Regions from separate parts of the Paenibacillus allorhizosphaerae genome, predicted to be linked through region 2. Evidence: riboswitches for the same ligand, from Rfam matches in the RefSeq annotation. Region 2 holds a riboswitch; each other region holds the start of a gene.
What was found. Region 2 has a riboswitch for cyclic di-GMP ahead of ACFQI7_RS32660 (PA14 domain-containing protein). Riboswitches for the same ligand answer to the same signal wherever they lie in the genome.
Positions count from the first base shown of each region.

Region 1 (4,262 bases), on a different contig from region 2:
GGACGGTTACGACACCAAGCTGGAGGAGAACGGGAACAACATCTCCGGCGGCGAGCGGCAGCGGCTGGCCATCGCCAGAGCGGTGCTGAACAACCCGCGCATCCTGATCCTGGATGAAGCGACGGCGTCGCTGGATATCGAGACGGAGACGGCGATTCAGGAAGCGCTCAAGCGGGTGACCCAAAATCGTACGACGCTGGCCATTGCCCACCGGCTAACGACGCTGCGTAACGCCGATCGGCTAGTCGTGCTGGATAAAGGGCGATTGGCGGAAATCGGAAGCCATCAAGAACTGATGGAGCAGAAAGGAATTTATTACAAGCTCGTAACCGCGCAGCGCGGCATGGCCAAACCGAAAGCCGGGCAAGCGGATACGGCTGTATAGCATAGCAATAGCGAAAAAGCTGCCGGGGGCCCGGCAGCTTTTTCACCAGGAGGCGGCTGCATCGTCTTGCTGCCTCCCCGTATTCCATTACAAGTTGCGGCCGCCCGTTAAGGCGTCCATGACGCGGCTCGTTCGCATCGCGGTTTCGCCTGTGCTAGGGCAAAAGCTCTTGCCGAGCAGTTGACCCACGATCGATTGAATGAGCGGCTGTTGAATATGGGCCGGATGCTCAATGACGCACTCCTCTTCTCCTTGCTCGCGGATGAGCCGGATCGGCGTTTCCCCGAAGGTGGAGAAGACGATCCGGCCTTTGCTGCCGACGATTTCGTTGCGATCTACCCGAGAACCGGTGGTGAAACACCAGGTTCCGGTACCGTGGGCACCTGAAGCAAACGTGTAGCTGCCGGTAACGATATCTTCCGCCTCGTACAGCCCGGCTTGATTCGAGGCCGAGCCATGGGCCCGCTCAATCGGTCCCAGCAAGAAATCGAGCAGATCCAGCGTATGGCTGGCAAGATCGTAGAAGTACCCGCCGCCGGACAACTCCGGTTTAATCCGCCATGCCGTGGAGCTTCCGCTCAAGTCATGGGCGCTCGGCTTCGCCAGATGCGTGGTGATGACGGTGCGTACCTCGCCGATCGCGCCGTCGTCGAGCCACTGTTTCACCTTGAGGAACCGCGGCAGCGCGCGACGGTAATAGGCGATGAAGAGCGGTACGCCTGCTTCACGGCAAGCAGCGATCATGTCCTCGCATTCGGCGGCGTTCATCGCCATCGGTTTTTCCACGTAGACCGGCTTGCCCGCTTTTGCCGCTTCGATCGCATAATTTTTATGGAAGGCCGGCGGCGTCGCCACGTAGACGGCGTCGACCTCGGGATCGGTAATAAGCGCCTCGGCCCGGTCGTACCATTTTGGAACACCGTGCCGTTTGGCGTAATCTTCCGCAAGCGCGCCGTCCCGTCTCATGACAGCGATAAGCCGCGATCCTTCCGCTTTTTGGAAAGCGGGGCCGCTTTTGACTTCCGTCACGTTCCCGCACCCGATAATCCCCCACCTGATTTCCTTCATTATGATCATCCCTCCGATGGTTGTTGACGTACAGTATAAACTCATTATACCAGTATTAGGGAGCAATGAATGGGTTAATCTATCATTTTACTTGTATTTTCTAGAAGGGATGCTATAATACAACTGGAAAATACTTTTGTCGGTACATAAAAGCAAACTTGGTGAAAGCCAAGGACGCAAAGCTAAAGGGACTAACGTGTAAACAATGTCAGCCAGCTGCCGAAGGACATGAGGATATAAGAGATAACAGGCCTCCCTTTTGCAATTGGGGGGGCTTTTCTACGTTTAGTGGGGGGGAGCTCGGAACACGTGAAAAAAATATTAATCGTCGACGATTCATTGTTTATGAGAATGATGCTGAAAAACGTGATCCAAGAGCTCGGATACGAAACCGTTGCGGAAGGAAGCAATGGTCTGGAAGCGCTGACATTATATGAACGACACAAACCGGATTTGGTGACGCTGGATATCACGATGCCGGAGATGGACGGAATCACTGCGCTTGGCAAGCTTCGTACAATGGACCCTTCCGCAAAAATTATTATGGTGTCGGCGATGGGACAGCAGGCGCTGCTGATTCAGGCCGTAAATATGGGGGCAAGCGATTTTATCGTCAAGCCTTTCAATAAAGAGCGGGTCATGGAGGCGTTCCGCAAAGCTTTTGCCGGATGACAGCCAGGTCCGTATGTAACATGAGATTCGCCAACGATTGAATCGGCGAAATTTGGAGTTTGGCGCATTCGGATAGTACAATGGTATTAAGCTGCTTGCGCAAACATAGTATTGTGATCATTTTGGAAAGCGAGGGATTTGAATTGGAAATTTGGTATCACGGACATTCCTGCGTGCAACTAACCCATGGCGGACATTCGCTGATTATCGATCCGTTTATATCCGGGAACGGGCTGGCTGTAACCAAACCGCAGGATATCAAAGTGGAGTACGTGCTGCTGACACACGGGCATACGGATCATACGCTCGACGCGCTCCCGATTGCGAGGAACAATGACGCTACCATCGTAGCGATTCATGAGCTCGCTACGTATATGGGCTGGCAGGGGGCCAAAGCGCTCGGAATGAATCTCGGAGGCAAAGTTTCCCTTGGGTTTGCCGAAGTGCAAATGATTCAAGCGTTCCATTCCTCCAGCGTCATTGTGGACCAGGAAGGTAAAATCGTATATGCCGGAATGCCTGCCGGATTTATTATCAAGTGGGACGGGATGACGATATTGCACAGCGGCGATACAGCGTTATTCTCCGACATGAAGATGATCGGGGAACGCAATCAGGTCGATCTCGCCTTCTTGCCGATCGGCGACTTGTTCACGATGGGGCCGGAAGATGCGGTTACCGCTGCCGAATGGTTCGGTGCGAAGAAGGTCGTCCCTCTTCACTTCAACACCTTCCCGCCGATTGCGCAAAACGGAGAGCAGTTTATAAGCCGGTTGGCGGAAAAAGGTATTGGCGGCCGATCGCTTTCGCCGGGCGAAAAGATGACAATATAATCGACGATAAAGGAGCTGCTTTGGTAGTGGAAATCATCAAGGTCAAGACGGATGAGCAGCTGCAGGAAGGTTTATCCGTCCGAATCGCGGTGTTCGTGGAGGAGCAGAACGTTCCCCGCGACCTCGAAATGGACGAGTTTGACGCTTCGCCGCAGGCATGCCGGCATTTTGTTGTACGCAATGATCTCGGAGAGACGATCGCTGCCGCGCGTTGGCGGATGTACGACGGGTTGACGGCAAAACTGCAGCGGATTGCCGTGCTGAAGTCGTATCGCGGCAAGGGGATCGGGCGGATCATCATCGATGCGATGGAAGCGGATATTCGGGAAGGCGGCGTACCGGCCGTCATATTGGATGCTCAGACGCAGGCGGAAGCCTTTTATCGGAAGCTGGGCTACGAGACGATCTCGAGTGAACCGTTCTTGGATGCCGGCATATGGCATGTACGGATGAGGAAGCAATTATAGCCATCAGAAAACGGAGGGAATCCTCCGTTTTTTGTTCCGACTGCTTAGGCAAATAAAAAAAGCCCCGTTGATTTCGGCAGCTTCCGGTGGTACAATATGTTTTGGTGTCTGCATCGCATTAAAACTATCTTTGCAGTATCTTCCTACAATAATTATAGCACCATCAACCCTCATTGTCAAACGTGAAATTCGGTTGTGGATCGTCACATCATTTGAAGAGGAGCGATAGGATGAGTATTACGGAACAAGATTGGAAAGCAGAGCAGGAACGGGTACATTCGGTAACCGGAAAAATCAAGGATCGCATCGAACGGCTGGAAAGCGAGATCGGAACATCGAAAGCGGAAGTCGTCGATATCCGCAAACATTTTTGGGATGAGGTGACGGTCAACCTCAGCACGGCGGAAGATATAACCGAGACGTATTTCAGCATGAAGCAGCAGGTCGAGGTGTTGTCCGAACGGGAGCGAAGCTACCGTCACGCCGCTGAAACGCTGCGCAAGCTGAAGCGGCTTGCCGTCTCTCCATACTTCGGCAGAATCGATTTCACCGAAACTGGCATGCGGCGGCCTGAGCAAATTTATTTGGGCATCGCTTCGTTTGCCGATGATGACGGCGAAACGTACTTGATCTATGACTGGCGCGCGCCGATCTCCAGTCTTTATTACGACTACCCGCCCGGTCCGGCGGCTTACGCAACGCCTCACGGAGAGATAACCGGCGAGATGTTGTTGAAGCGGCAGTATGCCGTCCAAAACGGCGAATTGAAGCTGATGTTCGATACCGGCGTGACGATCGGTGATGAGCTGCTGAAGCAGGTGCTCAGCCGCACTTCCG
Region 1 is NZ_JBHSRV010000002.1:489,657-493,918, forward strand. It holds gene ACFQI7_RS10760 (ABC transporter ATP-binding protein) at 1-385, shown strand, start outside; gene ACFQI7_RS10765 (Gfo/Idh/MocA family protein) at 473-1,453, opposite strand; cyclic di-GMP riboswitch class I at 1,595-1,677, shown strand; gene ACFQI7_RS10770 (response regulator) at 1,763-2,125, shown strand; gene ACFQI7_RS10775 (metal-dependent hydrolase) at 2,269-2,958, shown strand; gene ACFQI7_RS10780 (GNAT family N-acetyltransferase) at 2,979-3,425, shown strand; gene helD (RNA polymerase recycling motor HelD) at 3,656-4,262, shown strand, end outside.
Region 1: another riboswitch for cyclic di-GMP. It lies ahead of ACFQI7_RS10770 (response regulator); the one in region 2 lies ahead of ACFQI7_RS32660 (PA14 domain-containing protein).

Region 2 (4,262 bases):
CGTCCCAATTATCGATCAACAATTGTTGGCCCACCCACAAACGAACCCCGCCATGTGCTTCTGTATATAAAGTGTACTTTTCCGAATATTTCGGTTGTATTTTTCCGCTCCATCGTATAGTAAAAGCACTCTTGTCCAAAGCCGGATCAGGAGAATGTCCTCCCCAATTGAAGTTCACTTGGTCATCCAGTCGTATAATCTTTCGATCGGAGAAATCGTCGCTGTTAAAATATTCTGCCCTAAGCCCACTACCCTGTCCGGGTGTCGAAACCATTGGGGGTATAATGACCGTTAAAAATATTGACCAATCGTTATTTTTAGCACGTACCCTGTATGAATGCGTAGTATTAGGCTTCAAATCGACATGCTCGTATTTCGTGGCTGTCCCAAGATCGATGATACTTCCATCCACCTCAAGCTCGTATCCTAAAGCACCGGGTACAGAGTCCCAAGTTACGGTCACTACCCGATCGACTGCATTCGCTTGAAAATTGGCAGGGACAATACCTCGTGTTGTTGCGTTCACAATAGGGCTCCAATCTCCCGTAATTTCAGGAACTTTCGCCCGCACGCGATAGGAATGTGTTGATTTCGCGGCAAGGGGTTGATGCACATAGATTAATCCCGATGCGTTATCAACAATCTGTCCGTCTACCTCGACGTCATATCCTGTCACTCCCGGAACTGCGTCCCATGTTATTGTAATGGAGCTGCTATTGGATGAGTACTGCACATTCGTTGGAACACCAGGAACAATGGGTGGATATAGCTGGCTCTTTGGAATAACTTCTTTTGGTTGACTCGTGCTGGACCATAGCAGCGTGATTTTGGCGGCTCCCTGGTTATCTTTATATTCCAGCTTGATGTCGTATAATTGTCCGGCAGTTAAAGATATTACGGCACTGTCTTTTATCATCCCCTGACCGTCCCAATTATCGATCAGCAATTGTTGGCCCACCCACATACGAACCCCACCATGTGCTTCTGTATATAAGGTGTACTTTTCTGAATATTTCGGTTGTATTTTTCCGCTCCATCGTATAGTAAAAGCACCCTTGTCCAATGCCGGATCAGGAGAATGTCCTCCCCAATTGAAGTCCACTTGGTCATCCAGTCGTATAATCTTTCGATCGGAGAAATCGTCGCTGTTAAAATATTCTGCTCTGAGCCCACTGCCCTGCTGGGATGTAGGCCCCAATGGCATAACTGCTGACGTCGTGACATACAGAGGATCACTTTTAGCAGATGTATTGCCCGATTGGTCCGCCGCCAAAACCTCATATTTGTATGCAGTTCCCGAAGTTAGCCCCGAGTCGACGTAGTATACTTTTCCCGTTTGGTAAACATTGTTTCCTACTGTAGCGATCTGCAGATTGTTACGGTATACCGCATAAGTCACAACACCTTGATTATCTGCAGCGATATTCCAATTTAATGTAACTGAGCTGCCTGTAACTTGTGACGCATACAAATTTTGCGGAGCGGAAGGAGGAATTGTATCCGCTGATCCATTTGCGTGAACATAGTTCTGTTTGCCCAAACCCGGCAGTGCCAACGGCACTATAAGTTGGAACAACAGAAGCAACGACAAACAAGCAGAGATATTACACAACCACTTTACTTTTTTCAATAATAACAACTGTTATCTTCTCCCTTTTCTAAAATTAAACAGCAAAAAACAAGCCAATCCTGGCAACCCGGCTACCGTACTCCTGAACTCAGAGTTTAGGCCCGTGGCTTTGCGTCCCTCCCTTTCGGCGAGGTTTGCCTTTTTTCAGTTCACTTGTTTTCTAGAAAAAATCCTAAGTCTTGGGTATTCAGTCCTAATTGATTCGACAAATCAAAACAATATCCTTCTTTATTTGGCAAAATTATTTATTTATTTTTACGTTAGATTATACGGGGGGGAGGGTGCCGGCGAGGCCGATGGGCAGATACGGACCGTATTTCAGATCCGAATGCCACAGACGATTGTGGTAACGTTATTGAAACCTACGAGCGGCGACTCCAGATTCGGCGTACATGCGCATATGTCGCGTACTGTAACCGCGCTGGGCTAATCTCTCCTAAAGGGTGTTGCGCTTGATTTCGCCGGGCTGGATGCGACCTTCCCATTCGAAAATCTGAATGATCTGCGCAACGCTGCGACCCGGCTTTTACAACATATAGCTCTTGACGGATGGTATGTCTAGGAAAGACATTATTTTGGATATACGGTCTGAGATTGGTCATGAGTACGAGAGCCTGCAACTAGATTTGGTTTCTCACAGCAGGAACTGTTCTCCTATTGAAGGGGTTTAGAATCGTACATTTGCTGGAATTGATCGGTGGGGGGCGTAATATGTATGACTCAAAAATTCCTCAGTAAAGAATGAGGTGCCGCGGCACCTCATTTCCTCTTATGTATAATCTTTACTTTAAGTAGCTATAATAATCATGTTAAGCGGTTTTATTTTAGGGTAGGGACCACATGTACTCTTTTCGAATTCGTGTGGTTTCTCTGTATGCGGGTCAAAAAACGAGATTTATAGAAACTGTTATAGTCTGCTGAATCCTTGGTTTTACTGGTTTTTTGGCTTTCGTATTACGTTCACTTAGGCTCGTTTTGTTAGTTTAGGAGAGGTTTTTTCACCAGTTTTACACCAACATATCACCAGTTTTACACCAAATTTTTTACAGCAATATTACACTGGTATTTACACCATATTTAACACCAATAGTACCAAAAAAGGCTCATTACTGGACACATGTTCCCAGAGAAATATGTATGGGTTCATGTGAAGGAGATAGGTTTACACCATGATCATACATGCACCCAAAGAGGATATATGTTGTTAAAAACCGCGAAATACATACACCTCAATGTAAATCCATGTTAATTTCGGGTGAAATACTAACACCAATTTTTACCGCCCTCCCAATTAATTCCTTGTTCACGGAGCTGCTGCACGTAGATTTAACAAGGGCCTAAACGACTTTCGTTACCCTTTTCCACACCAATTTTAATTGGTGACAAATGGGTGCATGTAGTTTGGTTCGAACATCATGCTTGCAACTGTGCGGCTAAGTCTTACCGGATACGCTTAAACTCAAGACGAGGTTTAGAAAAACCCACTAACTCATGCGCTGTTCTTACGACTTATATTAAACTCCGCGAGTCTGTAAAATAGTTTGTGTAAACTCCCAAATCTATTAAAATGGAAATAGATGAAAGGTTGGGGAGAACAGATGGGACTCTGGACGAAATAGCAATTGCGAGCATTTATTAAGGAAAATAACTTGGTAACAGCCCAAGATGCACAGAATGCCTTGAAGGACTCATTTGCAGAGACGCTGCAGGAAATGCTAGAGGCCGAGATGGATACGCATCTAGGCTATACAAAACATGACACGAAGACGAAAACAACCACGAACAGCCGGAACGGTAAAAGCAAGAAAACGGTCACCAGCGAATACGGCGAACAAGAAATTGCAGTGCCTCGCGACCGTTTGGGCGAATTTGAGCCGCTGGTAGTTAAGAAGCATCAATCCAATGTAACCGGGATCGAAGATCAAAATCGTAGCCTTGTACGCTAAGGGGGTGAGCACTCGGGAGATCCAGGATCACTTGCAGAATATCTACGGCATCGAGGTCTCTCCAACTCTGATCTCCAATGTCACGAACAAGATCGTTCATTAAAGAATGGCAAAATAGGCCGCTACAAGGCGTGTACGCGGTGGTGTTTCTGGATGCGATTCACTTTAAAGTGAAGCAGGATGGAGCGATTATCAACAAGGCAGCCTACATGGTCATCGGCATCGATTTGGATGGGAACGAAGATGTACTGGGCATGTGGATCGGAGAAAAAGAATCGGCCAAGTTCTGGCTCAGTGTGCTCAACGAACTGAAAAACCGCGGTGTTCAAGACATTCTGATCACCTGCGTGGACAACCTGACCGGCTTTCCCAGGCCATCGCGGCCTGCTATCCTCAAACGGAGATTCAGAAATGTATTATCCATCAGATTCGCAATTCGACCCGCTATGTATCATACAAAGATTTGAAAAAGGTCACGACTGATTAAAAACGATTTACAAGGCTGCAACCGAAGAAGCAGCCCTCGTCGAATTGGACCGGTTTGAAGAAATCTGGGGAGCCAAGTATCCACTGATCATACAATCCTGGCGTAAGAACTGGGATGAGTTGGCGACATTTTTCAAGTATCCGCCTGAGATCCGTAAGCTCATTTATACAACGAACATCATTGAAAGCTACCACCGGCA
Region 2 is NZ_JBHSRV010000017.1:64,991-69,252, forward strand. It holds gene ACFQI7_RS32660 (PA14 domain-containing protein) at 1-1,561, opposite strand, end outside; cyclic di-GMP riboswitch class I at 1,689-1,779, opposite strand; partial or broken gene ACFQI7_RS37945 (transposase) at 1,914-2,153, opposite strand; partial or broken gene ACFQI7_RS32665 (IS256 family transposase) at 3,253-4,262, shown strand, end outside.

Region 3 (4,262 bases), on a different contig from region 2:
TTGGCGGAAGCCTCCTGTTGTTGATAAATCTACCTTTCTACCGATAATGATAGCATACGGACGAATCAAGAAAGAGTGGGAAAATATGGGTAATCCCGGATGAATAAATAATGGATGCATGCCCTAAGTACTAAAAAATATCCCTATTAATTTAATTGTTAAATAATCCAGATACCACGGAATTATATTTATGTTGTAATCTATTAGAAGCAAGTACAATGGGATCTTGTTGATTTGATGTTTTGACGCAATATGAGTCTCAGGACACGGACATAAAGACTGCGAGTGAATTGATTTCGCCCCTTGAGAATAAGTGAAATGTTACTTAAGGATTCGTTTTGCGCTAAGGCCGTTTCGATGGTCGCGCGTGGTAATTTTTACGCCGCTTTGGTACAATCGACGAAGAAACTGATGAGGATGGAGGGGGGAACGGCCATGAGCCATTTGCAGCAACAAGAAGTGAACGAGGCGGCATCCGTAGAAATCAGGCCGATTCCGGAGGAGCATTTTCCGGATACATTAAATCTTTGGTCGTTCGCTTTTCAGATGACGTACACTCCGGAAGATATTGAGCGTCGTAAATTGGATATGCGCGATTACGAGCTTTTGGGTGCCTATGTGGAAGACCGGCTTGCCGCGGCTATGAACATTTTGGATCTGAAGACGTGGATCCAGGGAAAAGCGTTCGACATGGGCGGCATTGCCAGTGTGGCGACATGGCCCGAATACCGGCGCGGCGGTCTGGTCAAGAGGCTGCTCGATAATGCGCTGCACTCCATGCGGGACAAGGGACAAACGGTTTCGTTCCTGCATCCGTTTCAATTCGGCTTTTACCGGAGATTCGGCTGGGAGACATACGCAGAGTACAAAACATATGAAATCCCCACCGCGCTTATGCCGAAACTGTCACCGCAACCGGGCCGGATCGTTCGTTCATCGCCAGACGCAGGCTTGCTGAATCCGTTGTATGAAGCCTATGCCTCCCGGTATAACGGCAGTTTGGTTCGAAGCGAGAAATGGTGGAAGGACCGCATATTCGGTAGGAGACAGGGAGAGATTGCCGTTTATTACGATGAAGCGGGACAGCCGGGCGGCTACGTGCATTATCAGGTGAAGGACCGGGTATGCACGGTGCATGAGCTTGTAGCGCTGCATCACGGAGCCCGGCTCGCCTTATGGCGTTTTCTGGCCGATCACGACTCAATGATCGATAAGTTGAAGCTGAACGCGCCTGCGGATGACCGGCTGCCGTTCTTATTGGATAATCCGCGGATCAAACAAGAGCTGGTACCGTATTTCATGGCGCGAATCGTGGATGTCTCCGGATTTTTGGAGAAATATCCTTTCGTCTCCGGAGTGGAAGACTGCGTACGTTTGGAAATCAATGATGCCCAAGCGGCATGGAACAACGGCACGTTTCTGTTGAAAATCGATGAATCCGGAACCGCCAAAGTAGAAACGGGGGGACCGGAGACTGGGGAACATCCTGTGCTCAGCTGCGACATTCAGACGCTGACGGCGATGATGCTGAGCTACCAAAGGCCGGCGTTCCTGCATGAAATCGGCAGACTGCAGGGGCAAGAGGATGCGCTCGACGCGTTAGAACGGCTGATTCCTTGCCGGCAAACGTATTTGCCGGACTTCTTTTAAGCGGCGACATAATTATGTTTTAACCCTCGCTCGATCTGCATCCAGATGCCGGGGGTTTTTTGTTTACTAGTTTCCTGATATTTATTTTTCTGTTTAGAACAAACTATATGAAATATTTTGCCAATTGAAGCAGGATATTGTTTCAATGTGTCGAATTCATAGGTCTACATACCTATGATATAGGACTGTCAGAGAACAAGTGAACTGAAACAACGGCAAACCTCTCGAAAGGGTGGGACGCAAAGCCACGGGCCTAAACTCCAAGAATCGTATCTGGGGTACGGTAGCCGGGTTGCCAGGATTGGCTTGTTTTTTTGCTGCTTATTTTTAGCAACAATTATCCGTGAACCTCACGTACAGCAACTACGATAAGCATACCGACTTGTTTTTGCCAGAGGGACTAGATCCGCAAACGATCAAAGGATGCTATGCACTAAAGCGAGGAGCGTGAAATGGGAACGATGGAAATACGATGGTTTCGAAGGCTCGGTATATTTGGCTTAATAGCAATGGTTTTGACTAGCGGTGCAGTCCCTGCAAGTGCGGAGGGGGCAGGCACTCGCTTGACTTCTGAATCGGATCAGGTGCTGCCCATGCAGCTGTATCATGCGGGAGGTGCGTCGGTGAAACAGCAGCCAGTCTTCCGCTCCAACGGCGAATACGAGTGGAAGTGGATGAATCGAGGGAATGCCGCCGGGCAAAGAAATTTGCTTTCGGATGGAAACGGAACGTTCTACTACTATGATTACAGCAATATCATTCATGCGATCGGTCCGAATAATGAACTCAAGTGGATGTCGGTGCCACTGAAAAATGAGATCGTAAGCATGTGGTTAACCAATAATGGCAATATCATCGTTCGGGCGCAAGTCACGAAATCGACTGTTCACGTGATCGGAAAAGACGAAATACCGGCAAAATCCGATCATGTGCTTCTTTTGAATCGGGATGGTCAGACGCTTCTGGATATTACGTTAATCAACCCGAATGATAATTTTTTATTTTCGATTAATGACCATAACCGGATTGTTCTTTTGACCTTGGAAGGTATTGTAAGTTACGATTTATATGGACATAAACAATGGACTTACAGAGACGAGATCAAAATCAGCAAGGACAAGCTGGGACAAATTTTTACTAATGTAATGAGTTTTGAACTTAAAGCCGGCGGTATGGTAACGCTGTTGACTCGGGAAGGGCAATATATCACGATCGATTCGAAAGGACAACGGGTGTCTGCCGTTAAGGCTGTCCAAAAAACTATAAAAATTGGCGGAACAAATTACATCATGCTGCAAGGCGAAGACGGATTGTATTGGCAAGGGGACAAGCGTTTGACCGAAGAGGAGTTTAGAGCTGAGATTGAAAACCGGCCCCCAAGACCGAAACAGACAGTGCGTACCGTTGTATGGTCCGGTAGAAGCTATTCGAACACATCGGAGGACAATGCTCTGGTCGCCAAGGATCAGGAAGGGAATATATTGTGGACATATTTTACTCCCGATTCACAGTACGGATATCCCACGAATATCGTTTGTAACGAAAACGGAGACGTATATTTTACCGATTTCGGCGGCAATATCTACGGGTTGGATGCTCAGGGGAACGAATTGTTCCGTTTAATTCGCAATAACAAGAGCCTGACCTCAAGCGAACTTGCGGTGACGCCGGACGGCGGGTTACTTGGGAGAACCGGTGAGATCGGAATGTTCCGCATTGGGAAGCGAAGTATCGGGGTGTCGGTCAATGGCGAATCCGTATCGTTTGAACAACAACCGCTGCTGATGAACGGTACGACGATGGTGCCTTTTAGGCCGGTGTTTGAGAAGCTTGGGTTGCACGTGGACTGGAACGAGACTACCCGAACGATCCAAGGGTCGAAAGAGGGGATGGATATTCGGCTGGAGTTGGGTCAAACCGAGGTGACAGTCAATGGAGAGCGTACGGTGTTATCCGCTGCTCCGGAAATCATCAACGGTACGACATACGTTCCGCTACGATTTGTAGGCGAGGCATTGAAGCTTCAAGTGGAGTGGGATGGTATGAACCGGGAAGTGCGAATCGGTTCCCCTGACCAATTGGCGAAACAGGCTGTCGTTCGTTTCATGAAGCATGTAGAACAAGGCGATGATTTTAAAGCAACGGCTGATTTAAGCGACTCAAGCCAATCGATTAATGAGCGTGTGCCAGCACTGGCCCCGTTTTTTAAACGAAAGCAATGGATGAGCGATATTCAATCGATGACCGCCGTTGAAAGTAGTGAAGATACGATCATCGTGAACACGATTCAACGGGATCGGAGCTACAATTTTGAAGAAATACGCGAACAAGTTCAGAATCACTGGTATCAAGTCAAGCGGACCCCGGACGGACAGTGGAAACTGGAGGACGCGGATCTTTTTCAACGCGAAACGATATTTCAGGAGGAACATGAACATGAACATGAAAAGTAAGGATCACGGAAAATCCTTTTTCGATGGATTTAAAGAATGGAGAAAGTTCGATTCGAGCGGTAACTTAAAACGACGAGCAAAGGAATGAGATAAATATGTTCAAAAAACTGTTATCTGTTTTATTAACCGTAAATCTAGTATTTTTTATTATCTTACCTA
Region 3 is NZ_JBHSRV010000009.1:192,139-196,400, reverse strand. It holds gene ACFQI7_RS27220 (C40 family peptidase) at 1-1, opposite strand, end outside; gene ACFQI7_RS27215 (GNAT family N-acetyltransferase) at 436-1,650, shown strand; cyclic di-GMP riboswitch class I at 1,855-1,950, shown strand; gene ACFQI7_RS27210 (copper amine oxidase N-terminal domain-containing protein) at 2,214-4,103, shown strand; gene ACFQI7_RS27205 (copper amine oxidase N-terminal domain-containing protein) at 4,199-4,262, shown strand, end outside.
Region 3: another riboswitch for cyclic di-GMP. It lies ahead of ACFQI7_RS27210 (copper amine oxidase N-terminal domain-containing protein); the one in region 2 lies ahead of ACFQI7_RS32660 (PA14 domain-containing protein).